Thermus aquaticus: one gene and its partner. The main gene of each other region encodes a partner of the protein of the gene in region 2 in a complex. Links are inferred from orthologs where the notes say so. Each region holds a gene or a part of one and is shown on either strand. Other genes may lie near its edges. The genes, in order: glmM and cdaA.

Region 1 (8,617 bases), 1.4 Mb from region 2 along the record:
CTTTGGCCCCATGGAGCCCGACCTCCCCGCCCTCCAGGCCCTGGACGCCCTCCTCCCCTACGAGCTCTTCAACACCCCCCTGGCCTTCCGGGAGGAGCATAGCCTAGAGCTTCCCCTCTTCTTCCTGAAGGGGCGATACCCAAAGGCCCGCCTCGTCCCCCTGCTGGTGGGAAGACGGGGCCCGGAGCTGGGGGAGGCCCTCAGGGTGGTCCTCAAGGACCACCCCGGCCTGGTGGTCCTGGCCGTGGACCTCTCCCACGTGGGCCCCAGGTTCGGGGACGAGCCCCTGAGCCGCCCCCTGGCGGAGGAGGCCAGGCGGCGGGACCTGGGCTTTCTGGAGCGGCTCGCCCAGGGGGAGCCCGAGGCCGCCTTGGCCTTCCTAGGGGAAAACCCCACCCGCATAGACGCCACCGAGGTGGTGGGAAGCCTCGCCCCCCTTCTCCGGGGCAGGCGCGGGGAGGTCCTGGCCCACCGCCTGGACCTCGAGGCCCCCACCTTAAGCGCGGTGGGGGCCGGAACCTTGGCCTTTTAAGTACCCCTAGCGCCGCCTTTTGCGGCGGGGGCGGGTCTTTTCCGGGCGGTTCTCCTTAGGCTGCCACTCGCCGAAGTAGATGGTGTTGACCGTGGCCCGCTCGGGACGGGTGTCCCGGGCCCGGTCCTTGGGGGGTCCGACCACTTTCCTCATGTCCACCTCCTCTTCTTTCCTCTTCGTGGATGCCTCCACGTAGGGCACCAGGTCAATCTGCCTGAGCCTGGGGTTGGCGGCGGCGATGACCACCTCCATCTCGTCCCCCAAGCGGATCCTCTTCCCTTTGGGGCCCAGGAGGGCCATGGCCTCCTCGCTGTAGGTGTAGGGCCCCAGGGCCTCGAGGCGCACAAGCCCCTCCACCCCGTTTCTTAGCATGACGAAGGCCCCGAAGCCCGCCACCCCGGTCACCTTCCCCTTGAAGCGCTCCCCCAGGTGGAGCTCGGCCCACTTGGCCATGTAGTACTTGGTGAGCTCCCTCTCGGCGGCCTCGGCCTTGCGCTCCATCTCCGAGGCGTGCTCAGCGATGGCGGGGAACTGGGAAAACCACGTGGCCTTCCGCTTCTCCGTCAGGGTGCGCCGCATGGAGGCCCTTAAGACCCGGTGGACCACCAGGTCCGGGTAGCGGCGGATGGGGCTCGTGAAGTGCAGGTAGTGCTCCATGGCCAGGCCGAAGTGGCCCAGGTTCTCCGGGGCGTAGCGGGCAAGCCTGAGGGAACGGAGAACCAGGTTAGCCACCACGGGCTCCTCGGGGCGGCCCTTGGCCTCGAGGAGAACCTTCTGCAGGGCCTTGGCCGAGACCTTCTCCGGCAGGGTGTAGCCGAGGCGCTGTAGGGCCTGGCGAAGCTTGCCGTAGGCCTCCTCCAGGGGCTCCTCGTGGACCCGGAAAAGCCCGGGAAGCCCCCGCTTGACCAGGTGCTCGGCCACCAGCCGGTTGGCGAGGAGCATGAGCTCCTCAATGAGGCTCCGGGCCCGGGGCTCCTCCTGGGGGATGAGGCGCAGGGTGCCCCCCTCCACCTCCACCTTCACCTCGGGGAAGCTGAAGTCCAAAGAGCCCTCCTTCAGGCGCTTTTCCCGCATCCTCTGGGTGAGGTCCAGAAGAAGGCTCAGGTCCTCGGCTAAGAAGGCGTGGGCCTCGGGGAGGCCAAACCCCTCGGCGAAGGCCTCCACCTCGGTGTAGGTAAGGCGGGCCACGCTCCTGATGACCCCCTCGGCGAAGCGGACCCTCTTGACCTCCAGGTCCTCGCCGAGGTCCACCAGGACCGAGAGGACGAGGCGGTCCTCGTGGGGCTTCAGGGAGCAGACCCCGTTGGAAAGCCTCTCGGGGAGCATGGGGAGGACCCGGCCCGGCAGGTAGACGCTGGTGCCCCGCAAGAAGGCCTCCTGGTCCAGGGGGCTTCCCTCCTTCACGTAGAAGGAGACGTCGGCGATGTGGACGCCCACCCGGTAGCCCTTGGGGAGGCGCTCTATGTGGATGGCGTCGTCAAAGTCCTTGGCGTCCACCCCGTCAATGGTGAAGACCCGAAGGGCGCGGAAGTCCTGCCGCCTCCTTAGCTCCTCCTCGGGGATGGCCAGGGGGATGGCCTCGGCCTCCTTTAAGACCTCCTCTGGGAACTCGGCCCGGAGGCCGTACTTGGCGATGACGGCCTCGGTCTCCGTCTCCGGGGCGTCCCCTTCGCCCAGATACTCCAGGAAGACCCCGTAGGGGCGCTTCTCGTAATGGACCTGGACCACGATGCGGCTTCCCCGCTTGAGGCCCTCCAGGCCTTCGGGGAGAAGCCTTAGCTCGGGGAGGCCCGGCTCGTCGGGGATGAGGACGGCGTACCCCCGCCTATAGTCCAAGGTGCCCACCACCCGCTCCCTGGCCCGCTTTAAGACCCGCTCCACCACCCCAAAGGGCCTTCCGTCCCGGCCCGGGGGCATGACCCGGGCCTCCACCAGGTCGTCGGGCCAGGCGTCCCCCGTGTACCCCGGGGGGATGAAGAGGTCCTTCTCGGGCAGGCGCACGAAGCCGTACCCGTCCCGGTGCAGGCTGATGGGGCCCTGGACCCGGCTTGGGAGAAAGTACTGGCTCCCCTTCTTCTCCAAAAGCCCTTCCCGAACCAGGGCCTTCAGGTAGGCCTTGGCCTCCCTTTTGGAAAGCCCAAAGCGGTGGAGGATCTCCTCCAGCCGGTGGGGCTTGCCGGTTTTCTTGAAAAACTCCAGTAAGGTTTCCCGCATTTTATCCTAAGAGGCCCTCGAGGGCCTTCTCCGTGGCCTCAAGGCTTTCGGAAAAGGCCGAAAGGGCCTCGTCCACGTGCTCCCGGCCGATGATCAGGGGGGGCTCCAGGCGCACCACCTTGGGGTTGTTGAGGCCGAAGGCGGTGATGACCCCCCGCTCGGCCAGCTCGGCCACCACCAGGGCCCCGATGTCGGCGTCGGTGAACTCCACCCCAAGCATCAGCCCCCGGCCCCGCACGTCCTCTATGAGGTGGGGGTACCGGGCCTTTAGGGCCTTAAGCCCCTCCATGAGGAGGCCCCCCATCTCCAGGGCCCTCCTGGGCAGGTCCTCCTCCAGGGTGACCTCTATGGCCGCCAAGGCCGCCGCCGCCGCCAGGGGGTTGCCGCCGAAGGTGGAGGAGTGGAAGAGGGGGTTCTGCCTGAAGATCTCAAAGACCTCCCGCCGCCCCACGCAGGCCCCGATGGGCATGACCCCGCCCCCCAGGGCCTTGGCCAGGGTCATGAGGTCGGGGGCCACGCCCTCCCAGTCCACCCCAAAGAGCCTGCCGGTGCGGCCCAGGCCGGTCTGGACCTCGTCGGCGATCATGAGGACCCCCCGCTTGCGGGTGATCTCCCGCACCCCCCGGAGGTAGCCCTCGGGAGGCACCCGGATCCCCCCTTCCCCCTGGATGGGCTCCACGATGACGGCGGCCGTATCCCCGTCTATGGCGGCCTCGAGGGCCTCGAGGTCCCCATAGGGGACCACCTTGACGCCGGGGAGGAGGGGCCTGGCCGGGTCCTGGTACTGGGGCCTGGGGGTGAGGGAGAGGGCCCCCATGGTCTTGCCGTGGAAGCCCCCCTCGGTGGTGATGATCCCCGGCTTGCCGGTGTAGGCCCGGGCCAGCTTGATGGCGGCCTCCACCGCCTCGGCCCCGGAGTTGCCGAAGAAGACCATCTCCAGGCCCTCGGGGGTGATCTCGGCCAGCTTGGCCGCCAGCCTGGCCGTGGGCTCGGAGACCAGGACCCGCACCGACATGGGCATGCGGGCCAGCTGGGCCATCACCGCCTCCACCACCTTGGGGTGGCGGTGGCCCAGGTTCAGGGCGCCGTAAAGGCCAAGAAAGTCCAGGTAGCGCTTGCCGGTGGTGTCCCAGACGTAGGGCCCCTCGGCGTGGGATTCCACCCGGTCCAGACCGGTGAAGCGGAGGAGGCCGGCGAGCCCTGGGTTGATGTGGCGCTCAAAGAGGGAGAAGGGGGAAAGGTCCATGCCGCTACGCTACCCTAAGTGTAGCACACGCAAGGCCTTCAGGATGTCCTCGGGGATGCGGGCGGCCCGCCCGCCCACCTGGCAGAGGTGGCGGGTGAACCCCTCGGCGAGGAGGGCCTCCCCCCGCAAAACCCGGTAGCGGAAGAGGAGGGCCCGGGAGGAAACCTCCGCCAGGCGGGTCCGGACCTCCACCACCTCGCCGAAGCGGGCGGGGCTCCGGAAGGTGAGGCCCAGCTCCACCACAGGGAAGTACACCCCCCTGGCCTCCACCAGGTGGTAGGGAAGCCCCGCCTCCTCCAGAAACTCCACCCGGGCGACCTCCAGGTAAACGGCGTAGACCGAGTGGTGGACCACCCCCATCTGGTCCGTCTCCGCGTAGCGCACCTTGATCAGGGTTCGGGATTCCACGGCAGAAACGCCAGACGGGGCAGGCGCCTCAAGCGCACCCGCCGCCCCAAAGCGCTGGCAAGCCGCCTCTCGGCGTGGGCCAGGGCCTCGAGGGCCCCCTCCTGGTCCCGGAAGGCCTCCACGTAGACCGAAAGCAGGCCGCCGTCCGGGGAGAGGCGGGCGGCCTCCACGGTGAGGAGGAAGAGCCTAGGGTCCTCCAGGGCCTGGATCTCCTCCGCCAAAATCCGCCTAAGCCGCTCCTCCAGGTGGGCCTTCCCGTAGCTCACGCCCCCAGCTTACCCCCGGGCCAGGGCCTCCACCACCCGGGCCAGCTCCTGGGCCACCGCCTCCGCGCCCTCCTCGGCCTCCACCATGACCCGGATCAGGGGCTCGGTGCCCGAGGGGCGCACGCTCACCCGGCCCCGGCCCGCAAGCCGCCTCGTTGCCTCCTCTATGGCCGCCTTGAGCCTGGGGTCCTCCATGACCCGCGCCTTGTCCTCCACCCGCACGTTAAGGAGGACCTGGGGGTACATGGGAAGCCGCTCGTACCATTCGGAGAGGTCGCCCCCTAGGCGCTTCAGGGCCTCCAGGGTGAGGAGGGCGGAAAGGAGCCCGTCCCCCGTGGTGTGGTGGCGGCGGAAGATGACGTGGCCCGAGGGCTCCCCCCCGAGGTGAAGGCCCTTCTCCTTCAGCATTTCCAGAACGTAGCGGTCCCCCACCTGGGCCCGGTGGAAGGCGAGGCCCCGCTCCCGGAGGGCCACCTCGAGGCCCATGTTGCTCATGACCGTGCCCACCACCCCGGGCTCGCCGAAGGCCAAAGCGGTGAGGTAGAGGATGTGGTCCCCGTGGAAAAGCCGCCCCTTGCGGTCAATGAACTGGACCCGGTCCCCGTCGCCGTCAAAGGCGATGCCCAGGTCCAGCCCTAGCTCCACCACGAAGCGGGAAAGGGCCTCGGGGTGGGTGGAGCCGCACCCCTTGTTGATGTTCCTGCCGTCGGGCGTGTTGAAGAAGGCCATGACCTCGGCCCCCGCCCTCTGGAAGACCTTGGGGCCCACCCGGTAGGTGGCTCCGTGGGCCAGGTCCAGGCCCATCTTCAGGCCCGTGAGGTCCGGGGCGTGTTCCAGGAGGAAGTCCATGTACATGCGCTCGGCCTCGCGGAAGTCCCCCACGGTGCCGATGCCCCGGGTAGGGTGAGCCTCGTCCAGAAGCGCCTCTATGGCCTCCTCGGCCTCGTCGGGGAGCTTCTCCCCCGAGGGGCCGAAGAACTTGATGCCGTTGTCCTGGTAGGGGTTGTGGCTGGCGGAGATCATGGCCCCGGCGGTGGCCCCCAGGCGGCGGGTGAGGTGGGCCACCCCCGGGGTGGGCAGGACCCCCAGGTGCTCCACCCGTACCCCCTGGCTCATGAGGCCCGCCGCCAACGCGGCCTCCAAGAGGTCCGAGGACTCCCGGGTGTCCTTGGCCAGGAGGACCACGGGCCTAGGGCTTTCCTGGCGGAAGTAGGCCCCCGCCGCCTGGCCTAACCTCAGGACGAACTCCGGGGTCAGGGGGGGCTTGCCCGCCTCCCCCCGCACCCCGTCGGTGCCGAAGTAGCGCCTCACGGCGGCCACTATACCAGGGCCCGGGGGACAGGTGGCGAGGTTTTTCGCGGCTTGATTTACTAAGCACACTGAGTAAAAATACTTACTGTGCTGAGCAAAAACACCTTTACCCGTCCCCAAGCCCAGGAACTGCTAAGGCGGCTCAAGGCGCCCCGCCACCTGCTGCAGGTGGTCCTAGGCCCCAGGCAGGTGGGCAAGACCACCCTGGCCCTACAGGTGGCCCAGACCTCCGGCCTTCCCTACCACTACGCCTCCGCCGATGAACCCACCCTCAAGGAAGCCCCCTGGCTGGAAACCCAGTGGACCCTGGCCCGCCGCCTGGCCCAGACGGGGGAAGCCCTCCTGGTCTTGGACGAAGTCCAGAAGGCGTTGGGCTGGTCGGAGACCCTAAAGCGCCTCTGGGACGAGGACACCCTCCAGGGCCTCCCCCTCAAGGTGGTCCTCTTAGGTTCCTCTCCCCTACTCCTGCAGAAGGGCCTTTCGGAAAGCCTTGCTGGCCGCTTTGAGGTCCTTCGCCTCCCCCACTGGACCTTTTACGAGATGGAGCGGGCCTTCGGGTACGCCCTCCCCGAGTACCTTTACTTCGGGGGGTACCCGGGCACGGCCCCCTTGCGGGGGGAACCGGAGAGGTTCGCCCGCTACATCAAAGACGCCCTTCTGGAGACCACCCTGGGACGCGATATCCTGCTCCACGCTCGGGTGGAGAAACCCGCCCTCCTAAGACGGGTTTTGGAGCTCGGCCTCCTCTACAGCGGCCAGGTGCTCTCCTACACAAAGATGCTGGGGCAACTCCAGGATGCCGGGAACACGGTGACCCTGGCCCATTACTTGGAGCTCCTAGGAGGGGCGGGCCTCCTAGCCGCCCTGCAGAAGTACGCCGCCGAGCCCTTCCGGCGCCGCGCCTCGAGCCCCAAGCTCCTGGCCCTTAATACGGGGCTCATCACGGCGGTCTTGGGGCTTTCCCCAAAGGAGGTGTGGGCGGACGCCGCCCTCATGGGGCGGCTCGTGGAAACCGCCGTGGGCGCCCACCTTCTGGCCCACGCCCCCCACGGGGGCTTTGAGGTGTACTACTGGCGGGAAAGGGACCAGGAGGTTGACTTCGTCTTGAAGAAGGGAAGGCGCCTTCTGGCTTTGGAGGTCAAAAGCGCCCCTTCCCAAAGGACCAAAGGGCTAAAAGCCTTCACCCAGGCCTTTGGAGGAAAGGGGCTACTCCTGGGCCCAGGGGGTATCCCCCTGGAAGCCTTCCTTCGGGAGGACCCCCTGGCCTTTCTTTAGGGCAAAAAACCCTCATACCCTTGTTTCCTGTTTCCTTCGGCCCACCATGCCTGGTAACTTCCCCAGAAACCTTTTGCCGGGGCCCCCATGCTGGCTTGGGCCAGCATGGGGTGGTATCACTCCTTGGCGGAGAGCCAGTCCTCCCCTATCCCCACCTCCACCTCCAGGGGCACGGCCAGGGGATACACCCCCTCCATGACCTCCTTGGCCAGCCGGGCCACGGCCTCCGCCCTCTCTTTTGGGGCCTCGAGGACCAGCTCGTCGTGGACCTGAAGGAGCATCCTGGCCCCCATTTCCTCCAGCCTGGGGAAGAGCTTCACCATAGCCAGCTTCATGAGGTCGGCGGCGGTGCCCTGGACGGGCATGTTGAAGGCCATGCGCTCGGCCGCCTCCCGCACGCTCTTCACCCGGGCCTCTAGGTCTGGCACGTAGCGGCGGCGGCCGAAGAGGGTCTCCACGTACCCCCGCCTCCTGCCCTCCTCCAGGGTCTTCTCAATCCAGGCCCGCACCTTGGGGAAGCTCTGAAAGTAGCGCTCAATGAAGGCCTGGGCCTCCTCGTAAGGGATGGCTAGCTCCTGGGAGAGGCGGTGGGCCGACATGCCGTAGAGGACCCCGAAGTTGATGGTCTTGGCCGCCCGGCGCATCAGGGGGTCCACGGCCTCCCGGGGGACGCCGAACATCCAGCTGGCGGTCTCCGTGTGGATGTCCCGCCCCTCCTGGAAGACCCGGATCAGGTTCTCGTCGCCGGAGAGGTGGGCCAGCACCCTGAGCTCTATCTGGCTATAGTCCAGGGCCACCAATAGCCACCCCTCCTCGGCGATGAAGGCCCGGCGGATCCTCTGCCCAAGCGGGGTGCGGACGGGGATGTTCTGGAGGTTGGGATCGGAGCTACTTAGCCTGCCCGTGGCCGTGGCCGTCTGGTTGAAGCGGGTGTGGAGGCGGCCCGTCCTGGGGTGGATGAGGTCCGGCAAGGGGTCAATGTAGGTGCTCTTCAGCTTGGTGAGCTCCCGGTACTGCAGGATCTTCTCCACGATGGGGTGGGCCTCGCGGAGGGCCTCCAGGACGGCGGCGCTGGTGGAGCGCTTGCCGGTCTTCTCCGTCTTGCCGATGGCGGGAAGCCCTAGCTCGTCAAAGAGGACCCTTTCCAGCTGGTCCCGGGAGTTGAGGTTGAAGGGGTGGCCGGCCAGGCGGAAGACCTCGGCCTCGAGGCGGGCGATCTCCTCGGCCACCTCCAGGGACAAGGCCCTGAGATAGGCCACGTCCAGGCGCACCCCCGTGGCCTCCATGTGGGCCAGGACAGCGGAAAGGGGCCTCTCCACCTCCCGGTAAAGCCAAAGGAGCCTCTCCTCCCCCTCAAGCCTCCCC
Region 2 (8,624 bases):
TTACCAACCTATCGGAGGTGGAGGGATGAAGAGGTGGCTTTTATTGGTGGCGCTTCTCGGTCTGGCCCTGGCCGCGCCCCTTCCCCAGGTCTACGACCGCCTGGAAGCAACCCTGGCCCGGGTGCGCCTGGATAACCCCACAGGGGCCCTGGCCGCCCTGGACCAGGCCCAGGGACTTCTGCGCCAGGAGGCGGAGGGGCTTCCCCCGGTCCTTCGGGACGCCGCCATAAGCAACCTCCAGGAGGCCCGGCAGGCGGTGCTTCGGAAAAGCCCGGTAGACCTCGAGGCCCGCCTCCTCCTGGTGCGCCACCTCCTGGGCAAAGCCCTTTACGACGGCTTCTTCACCGCGCAAGGGGAGGAGAAGGCCCTCTACCTCAGCCGCCTGGTGCGGGCCACCGGCCTGGGGCAGGGCGCGGTGAGGGAGGTGGCGGGCCTGCCCCCTGAGGAGGCCAGGAAGCGTCTGGAAGGGCGCTACCTGGCCCTCATGGCCCAGGACCTGGCCCAGGCCCTTGCCGCCACCTCCCGCCCCCAGGCCTACCTGGCCCTGGCCCGGGCCTACGCCCGCTACCTGGTGATCCAGGATAGCCAAAGGAGCACCCTCAAGGCCCAGGACTTCATCCAGGCCCTGGCCAAGGTCTCGGGCGGGGAGGCCTTCCGCCCGGAGGTGCAGGAAATCCAGAAAAAGGTTCTGGCCTGGAGGGAGGCTCTCAGGCCGGGCGCCGCGGCCCCAGTTCCCAAACCCCAGGCCGGCACCCCGGCCCCCCCTCCCGCCCCAAGCCCCGCCACCCAGGCCCCATCCCTGCCCCAGGCCAACACCCCGGCTCCAGCACCCTCCTCTCCTCTTCCAGTCCAGGAAAGCCCCCAGGTGGAAACCTTTTACGTGGCCTCTTGGGCAGACCCCGCCCTTAGGGAGCGCCTGCGCCGGGTAGCCTACGACTTGGGCTTCGCCTACTACCAGGACTTTCTGGAGGCCCTCACCCAGACCCAGCTCCAGCTGGGCCTGGCCACCGCCGCTCTGGGTCAGGGAAACCAAGGGGAGGCCAGGGCGCATCTGGAGGCAGCCTTTTGGAACTTCTCCGCCAAAATAGAGCCCCTGGCCGCCCTGGTGAACCCCAGCCTCACGGAAAGGACTCTAAGAGCCCTCACCCGCCTGACCCAGGCGGTGGGGGTGCGGGCCATAGATGTCTTCCCCGTGTACGAGGCCTTGGAGGAGCTAGGCCGCCAGTTCCGTACTGGCCCTAGGGAAACCCCCTGGCTAGACTTCCGGCTTAGCCTTCTGAACTTGGTGGGCGTTTCTAGGGCGGTCTTCTTCCTCCTGGCCGCGGCCTTGGCCTTTTTCCCCCTCTACCTCATCCGGCTCACCTTCGGCGGGCGCAACGTCTACTGGAACCTCCTAGGCCTGGCCTTCCTCTTCCTCCTTCTACCCATCCTGGCGGAGGGGCTTTCCTACTTCGGCTCGGTCATGGCCGAGTACGGGGGCCTACCCTGGCTGGCTGCTTTGGCCAACTTCTCCATCGGCCAGGGCCTCCTCCCGTACCTGACCTGGGGTTTCACGGTGTTCCTGGTGGTGGCCCTGGCGGGGGCGGGCCTACGGGGTATCGCCGCCCAGTTCGGCCTCCTGAAGGAGCGGGGGGCGGAGGTGACGGCCAGCGGGATAGAGAGCAAGCCCGCCACCACCCTCACCAGCGAGACCATCGTGGAGTGGGACGAGGAGTTCTAAAGTACCCCACCGCGGCTTTCGCCGCGGTGGGGCCCCAAAAGAAAGGGCGCAGGGGAGTCTAGGGGAAGGTTTTGTATAGCAACGGGCAACCACTTAGCGCCAGAAGAGGGGCCCCGGCAAAACCCCCTGCGGCCTTGACTGCGCCGCGGGGGCTACTCTAGGCGGGTCCCCGGCAAAACCCCGTAGCCCCGGGCCCAGTCGGCGGCGGGCATGGGACGCCGGCCCTCGGGCTGGACCTCTAAAAGCCGGATGAGCCCTTCGCCCGTCCCCACCAGGACCCCCTCCCGGTCCACCGCCTGGACCACGCCGGGCTCTCCTTGACCCGGTTCAGGGCGCATCTTTAGAACTTTGACCCGCCTGCCCTCGTGGAAGAAGTAACTCCCGGGCCAAGGCTGGACCCCCCGGTGGCGGTTATAGATGGCCTCGGCGCTTTCCCCAAAGCGAATCCTCCCCTCCTCCTTGGTGAGGAGGGGGGCGTAGCTGGCCTCGCCCTCCTGGGGCGTGGGCGTGAGGTGGGGAAGGTCCTGCAAAACCTTTAGGAGAAGCTCTATGCCCTTATCCCTTAGGCGCTCGGCGAGGGCCACCGCGTCCTCCTCCGGCAGGATCTCCGTGCGCCAGAGGGCGTAGAGGGGGCCGGTGTCCAGCCCCTCCTCGGTCTTCATGATGGCCACCCCGGTCTCCTTCTCCCCCCGGATGAGGGCCCAGGGCACGGGGGCTGGGCCCCGGTACTTGGGCAAAAGGGAGGGGTGGAGGTTGAGGAAGCCGTAGGGGGGAACCTCGAGGACCTCCTTGGGCAGGATCTTGCCGTAGGCGGCGGTGACGGCCACCTCTGGACTTGCGGCCCGGAAAGTCTCCAGGAACTCCTCGTTCCCCTTGAGGCGCTCGGGCTTGAGGAGGGGGAGGCCGTGCTCCAGGGCGTACTGGGCCACGGGGCTCGGGGCGGGCTTCAGGCCCCTACCTTTGGGCTTATCGGGCTGGGTCACCACCAAGACCACCTGGTGGTGGCGGTTTAACGCGTCCAGGACAGGCACCGCCCAGGAGGGGGTGCCGAAGAAGGCCACCCTCATTGGGAAAGCTCCTTCAAGAAGGCCCGGGCCTCCTTTTGGAAGCGGGCGAGCTCGGCCCGGTGCTCCTCCAAGAAGGCCTCCCGCTTGGGCTTGGGCAGGCGCTCAAAGAAGAGTACGCCCTCCAGGTGGTCTATCTCGTGCTGGAACACCCGGGCCATGTATCCCTCCAGCTCCAGCGTCCTCTTGCGCCCCTCCTCGTCCTGGAACTCCACCCGGATGCGCTCGGCCCGGGGCACCTCCTCGGAGTAGAGGCCGGGCAGGGAGAGGCACCCCTCGAGCCCCTCCACCAGCCCCTCCCGGTGGGTGATGACCGGGTTGACCACCACGTAGACCTGGCGCACCAGGTCCCTCAGGGGCCTCTCCTCCTCATCGGGCTCGTCGGCGTACTCCACGGCCACGAAGAGCCTCTGGGAAAGGCCGATCTGCGGGGCGGCAAGCCCCACCCCCCGGGCCTCCCACATGGTCTCCAGCATGTCCTCGGCGAGCTTCTTGAGGCCGGAAAAGTCCTGGACGGGGCGGGCCTTCTTCCGCAGAACCGGGTCCCCGTAGAGGCGGATGGGGTAGATCATCCCGCCTATTTTAGCGCAAACCGGGCCCTTCCCAAAACCTGGCCCAGGGGCCTCACCCCCGGAGGCAGGGTGAGGAGAAAGGGGCCCGCCACCTCCCCGGGCCGGAAGCCCTCCTGGGGCCTGGCCTCCACCTCTTCAAGGCCCTCCAGAACCTCCCTGGGCCCCACCACCTCCACCTCCTTGGGGGCGTAGTCCAGCACCTCGAGGCCCTCCGGGGCCTTTAGGACCAGGGGGAGCACCTTGCGGAACAGGGGCTCCTCCCGGGCCACCACCCGCGCCTTGGGCGGGGAGAGGGTCACCGCGGGCAGGGGGCCTTCCGGCCCGAAGGCGGTGAGGGCCACCTCCTCCCCCTGGTCCAGGCCAACGGCCGCCACCGCCGCCTCCACCTGGCTCCTGGGGCCTCTGGCCTCCACGAAGGCGGGCTCGGTGCGCACCCACACCCCCTGGGCCAGGACCTCCACCGGCAAGGGACGGCTCAAAAGGGCCTCCCCCCGCCCCTCCACTCTGGCCGGGCGCACCTCCAGGACCTCCACCCCCCGGGGGGCGGCCACGCGCACCTCCCGGCTGAAGGCCCCCTCGGCCCCGGAGAGGTCCAGGTAGGCGGAGACGGGGGGCGTGCCCTCCACCAGGGGGGCGGGGCCCCGGAGGCGCAGGAGGACCTCCCTGGGCACCCCCTCCGCCACCCGGTCCCCTTCCAGGCCCACCACCTGGAGGGGAGCGCTCAGGGCCCTTTCCACCACGGGGGCCCGCTCCTTGAGGGAGTACCAGACGGCCAGGGCGGCCAGGAAGGAGAGGAGGAGGGCGGGCCAGTCACGCATGCAGCGCCTCCTTGAGCCGGGCCCGCAGGGCCTCGAGGCTGAGGGGCGGGGAGAGCCTCCCCCCCTCGGCCAGCCGGACGCTCCCCGTCTCCTCGCTCACCACCAGGACCAGGGCGTCGGAGACCTCGGAGAGGCCCAAGGCGGCTCGGTGCCGGGTGCCGAGGCCCACCTGGGCCTCGGAGAGGGGAAAGAGACACCCCGCCGCAAGAAGCCTCCCCTCCCGCAGGATGGCCCCTCCGTCGTGGAGGGGCGTCCCGGGGTAAAAGAGGGTCACCAGCAGGCGGGCGGAAAGCCTGGCCTCTAGGACCTCCCCCGTGGCAGCGTACTCCCCCAAAGGGGTGCGCCTTTCCAGGGCGATCAGGGCCCCGTACCGCCTTTCGGCGAGGCGGGCCACCCCCAGAAGGAGCTCCTCCAGGGCCAAGGAGGTGGCCCTGGGCCCCTGGGGACGGCCCAGGCGCTCCAGAAGCCCCCTGAGCTCCGGCTGGAAGACCACGATCAGGGCGAAGGCCCCCAGCGTGGCGGCGTTGCCCAGGATCCAGGAAAGGGTGGCAAGCCCCAGGAGGTTGGCCAGGAACCAGACCAGAAGGTAGACGAGAAGCCCCCGGACCAGGTTCAAGGCCCGGGTGCCCACGATGAGGCGCCAGAGGGAGTAAAAGAGGGCGGTGACGAGAAGGATGTCCAAAAGGTCACGCCAGGTGAAGGCCATGGCCTACACCAAGCTCTTCCCCGGCCCCTCCCAGGCGAGCCCGAAAAGCCTGGCCCAGGTGGCCCCCAGGTCGGCGAAGCTCTCCCGGGTGCCCAGGTCCCCCCTGACCCCCGGGCCCACCCAGAGGAGCATCCCGTACTCCCGGGTGTGGTCCGTGCCCAAGAAGGTGGGGTCGTTGCCGTGGTCGGAGACCAGAAAGAGGTGGTCCTCCGGGCCCAGGGCGGAAAGGAGCCGGGGGAGGAAGCGGTCCACCTCCTCTAGGGCCCTGGCGTACCCCTCGGGGTTTCGGCGGTGGCCGTACTTGGCGTCAAAATCCACCAGGTTGGTGAAGACGAGGCCGGAAAAGCCCTCTTCCATGAGGGCCAGGGTCTTCTCCAGGCCGCCCTTGTTGTCCTTGGTCTTGACCGCCCGGGTGAAGCCGCGCCCGGCGTAAATGTCGGGGATCTTGCCCACGCCCACCACCTCGAGGCCCCCTTCCTTCAAGACGTCCAGAACGTTTCTGGGAGGCTCCAGGGCGAAGTCCCGCCGGAGGTGCTCCAGGCGGTAAAAGGCCCCGGGCTCCCCGGCGAAGGGCCGGGCGATGACCCGGGCCACCTGGTGCTCGCCCCTTAGCGTCTCCCGGGCCACCTGGCACCAGTGGTAAAGCTCCTCCAGGGGGACTCTCTCCACGTGGGCGGCCACCTGGAAGACCGAGTCCGCCGAGGTGTAGACGATGGGGTAGCCCGTCTTCAGGTGGGCCTCCCCGTAGTCCCGGATGGCCTCGGTGCCGGAGTAGGGGCGGTTGAGAAGCCACCCCCCCACCCCGATCCGCTCCGCCCAGGCCCGAAGGAGCTCCTCGGGAAAGCCCTCGGGGTAGGTGCGGAAGGGCTTTTCCAGGTAGATGCCCACGAACTCCCAGTGCCCGGTGGTGGTGTCCTTGCCCGGGTTCACCTCCCGCATGCGGCCAAAGGCCCCTTTGGGCTCCTTGGGCCTGGGCAGGGTGTGGACCCCGGCCACCCACCCCAGGCCCAGGTCGGCCAGGTGGGGCAGGGCCACGCCCGTCTTGAGGACGGTGTGGTCCAGGGTGTCTGCCCCCTCGTCGCCGAAAAGGGGGGCGTCCGGCAGGTAGCCCAGGCCCACCGAGTCCAGGACGATGGCCACCACCTTCATCTAAGAGCGAAGCCCCCCTTCGTCCTCCTCTTCCTCTTGGGCCAGGGCCATGATCTCCTCCGGGGACATCTCCGAGAGGGCCCGGACCGCCTGGAACTCCTCCACCAAGCCCTGGATCTCCTCCATGGCCTCCTCCAGGGAAAGCTCCCCGTCCCCGTACTCCTCCAGAACCTCCTCTATGGCCTCCAGGATCCCCACCGCCGCGCTGGCCTGCGAGAGGGCCTGGGCCAGCTCCGAAAGCTTGTCCGCCAGGTCCATGCTCCCATGCTACCCCAAAAGCTCCGCCAGGCGGGAAAGGGCCCGCCCGTACTTTTTGGCGAAGGCCCCGTGGCGGTAGGTCTCGGGGAAGAGGGCCTCGAGGGGGGCCCCCGAGGCCTTGAGCTCCAGGCCCAGGTTGTAAACCTGGTCCACGAAGTGGACGAAGCGGAGGGCGTCGTTCTGGTCGGGGATGGGCTCCAGGCCCCGCAGGTAGACCACCTCCACGCCAACGAAGAGGTAGCGGTAGCGGATGGGGTGGAGGGCGCGGAGGTGGGCCAGGAGCTCGGGGAAGGCGTCCAGGGTCTTGGGCCTGGGGTCTTCGTGGAAGCGTCTAAGAAGCTCCTCCTCCCCCCAGGGCCGGGGGAGGCCCTTGGCTTCGCGGTGGCGGTAGTCCTCCCCCTCTATCCTCTCCACGGCGAAGCGCCTGGCCAGGCCCTGGATCTGGTGGCGGAACTGATCGGCGTTGAAGCGCCCCTCCCCCAGGGCCCCGGGCGGGGTGTTGGAGGTGGTGGCCACCCTGAGGCCCTTGTCCATGGTGAGGGCCAGGAAGTGGGTGGCCATCTGGGCGTTGCCGGGGTCGTCCAGCTCAAACTCGTCTATGAAGAGGTAGCGGAGGCCAGAAAAGCGCCTCGCTCCCTCCTTGAGGCCCATGAGGCCCAGGGCGTAGGTGAGCTCCTCAAAGGTGAGGAAGGCCTTGGGGCCCGGGGCCTCCCAGTAGGCGGCCACCAGGAGGTGGGTCTTGCCCACGCCAAAGCCCCCGTCCAGATAGATGCCCTGGGGGCCCGGCATCCTGGGCCGGAGGAGGCCCCGGGGGCGGTCCCTTACCCAGCTTCGCAGCCGCTCCTTGGCCAGGGCCTGGGAGGGGTAGCGGGGGTCCGGGTGGTAGGTGGCGAAGGTGGCCCCCTGGAAGCGGGGGGGCGGGACGAAGCTTTCAAGAAGCTTCTCCAGGTTGACCTCGGGGTAGCGCTCCGTGAGGCGCATCGCCCCCTAGGTTAGCCCAAGGCCCCGGCAAAAGGCGCCCTATGCTACCCTTAGGGGGTATGGTGCGGCTTTACGGCATCCCCGGGTGCGGTCCCTGCGAGATCGTGAAGATGTTCCTGGAAAGAAACGGCGTTCCCTACGAGTTCGTGAACGCCAAGGCCGACCCCGAGGCCGCCAAAAAGATCGCCGAGCTGGTGGGAAGCCCCACGGCCGGGGTGGTGCTGGAGTGGCGGGGGCGCCTCGAGGCCATCCGCGGGGTTTCCCCGCAAAGCCTGAATGCCTGGCTCGCCCGCTACCGGGAAAGCGCCTAAGTACCCCGCCGTAGCTCTTGCCACGGCGGGGGCCCCAAAAGGGCGCACCAAGGCCTAGGGAAAGGCTTTCTATGGTGAACGGATAGCCACTTAGCCCAGGGCCCTCAGGTGGTGCTCCTCGTGGTAGGCGGCGGCCCTCAGCCAGCCCAGGGCGGTGAGGGGGCCAAAGAAGGGGTGGGGGAAGGTAGCGGGGTTATCGGGGTCGGCCTTTTCCGCCTCCTCCAGGAGAAAGCCCCGGGCCCTCTCCAGTAGGGCCAAAACCTCCTCCAGGCTTAGCTCCCCTTTGGGCTGAACAGGCTCGGGGGCCTGGGGCTTCCCCTCCTTGAACTCCCCGGGGACGAAGGGGACGGGGGGAAGGTTCTCCCCCGCCGCCACCCGCCTGAGCCGCCTCAGGACCCGGGCGGTGGAGTCCTCCACCAGGGCCACGTGCTCGGCCACCATGAGGGGGGTCCAGGCCCCGGGGCGGAGGGGAGCGGTGAGCCAGGAGGGCTCAGCTTCCCTCAGGTGGGCCAGGAGGGCCTGGCGGCTTTGGGCGAGCCGGGCTAAGACCTCCTCCTTGTTCCCATAGACGTCCAGGTTCACCATGATGCCCCATTCTACCCGCGGGTATAATCCCCCCATGCTCACCGTGGACCTTGCGGGCAAGAAGGCCCTGGTCATGGGGGTCACCAACCAGCGAAGCCTGGGCTTCGCCATCGCCGAGAAGCTCAAGGAGGCGGGGGCGGAGATCGCCCTAAGCTACCAGGGGGAGAGGATCCGCCCCGAGGCGGAGAAGCTGGCCGAGGCCCTGGGCGGGGCCCTCCTCTTCCAGGCCGACGTCACCAAAGACGAGGAGCTAGACGCCCTCTTTGGCGGCCTGAAGGAGGCCTGGGGGCACCTGGACTACCTGGTCCACGCCATCGCCTTCGCCCCCAGGGAGGCCATGGAGGGCCGGTACCTGGACACCAGGCGGGCGGACTGGCTTCTGGCCCTCGAGGTCTCCGCCTACTCCCTGGTGGCCGCGGCCCAAAGGGCCGAGCCCCTCCTCAGGGAGGGGGGTGGGATC

The links.
Region 1: the proteins of cdaA (region 2) and glmM are in contact, whole or in part, in a crystal structure (PDB 7OJS), measured with the Bacillus subtilis proteins. The link is inferred for Thermus aquaticus from one-to-one orthologs.

What each region holds. Positions count from the first base shown.
Region 1 is NZ_LHCI01000106.1:1,818,880-1,827,496, forward strand. The notes cover bases 3,827-6,775. They hold glmM (phosphoglucosamine mutase), read right to left. Parts: upstream 5,978-6,775; coding sequence 4,676-5,977; downstream 3,827-4,675. Other genes in these bases: BVI061214_RS10655 (aspartate aminotransferase family protein), read right to left, coding at 3,827-3,992; BVI061214_RS10660 (acyl-CoA thioesterase), read right to left, coding at 4,002-4,400; BVI061214_RS10665 (ribosome-binding factor A), read right to left, coding at 4,382-4,666; BVI061214_RS10675 (ATP-binding protein), read left to right, coding at 6,065-6,775. Also shown: amrB (AmmeMemoRadiSam system protein B), read left to right, coding at 1-532; rnr (ribonuclease R), read right to left, coding at 539-2,746; more of BVI061214_RS10655, read right to left, coding at 2,748-3,826; more of BVI061214_RS10675, read left to right, coding at 6,776-7,252; polA (DNA polymerase I), read right to left, coding at 7,369-8,617. UniProt on the Bacillus subtilis protein: Catalyzes the conversion of glucosamine-6-phosphate to glucosamine-1-phosphate. Glucosamine-1-phosphate is used for cell wall biosynthesis.
Region 2 is NZ_LHCI01000106.1:452,976-461,599, forward strand. The notes cover bases 3,024-5,979. They hold cdaA (diadenylate cyclase CdaA), read right to left. Parts: upstream 4,881-5,979; coding sequence 4,167-4,880; downstream 3,024-4,166. Other genes in these bases: def (peptide deformylase), read right to left, coding at 3,024-3,356; BVI061214_RS13720 (CdaR family protein), read right to left, coding at 3,362-4,174; BVI061214_RS03420 (phosphopentomutase), read right to left, coding at 4,884-5,979. Also shown: BVI061214_RS03390 (hypothetical protein), read left to right, coding at 1-29; BVI061214_RS03395 (hypothetical protein), read left to right, coding at 26-1,720; fmt (methionyl-tRNA formyltransferase), read right to left, coding at 1,873-2,787; more of def, read right to left, coding at 2,784-3,023; more of BVI061214_RS03420, read right to left, coding at 5,980-6,029; BVI061214_RS03425 (hypothetical protein), read right to left, coding at 6,030-6,287; zapE (AFG1/ZapE family ATPase), read right to left, coding at 6,297-7,268; BVI061214_RS03435 (glutaredoxin family protein), read left to right, coding at 7,328-7,579; BVI061214_RS03440 (DinB family protein), read right to left, coding at 7,670-8,164; BVI061214_RS03445 (enoyl-ACP reductase FabI), read left to right, coding at 8,199-8,624. UniProt on the Bacillus subtilis protein: One of 3 paralogous diadenylate cyclases (DAC) in this bacteria, catalyzing the condensation of 2 ATP molecules into cyclic di-AMP (c-di-AMP). Upon expression in E.coli leads to c-di-AMP synthesis.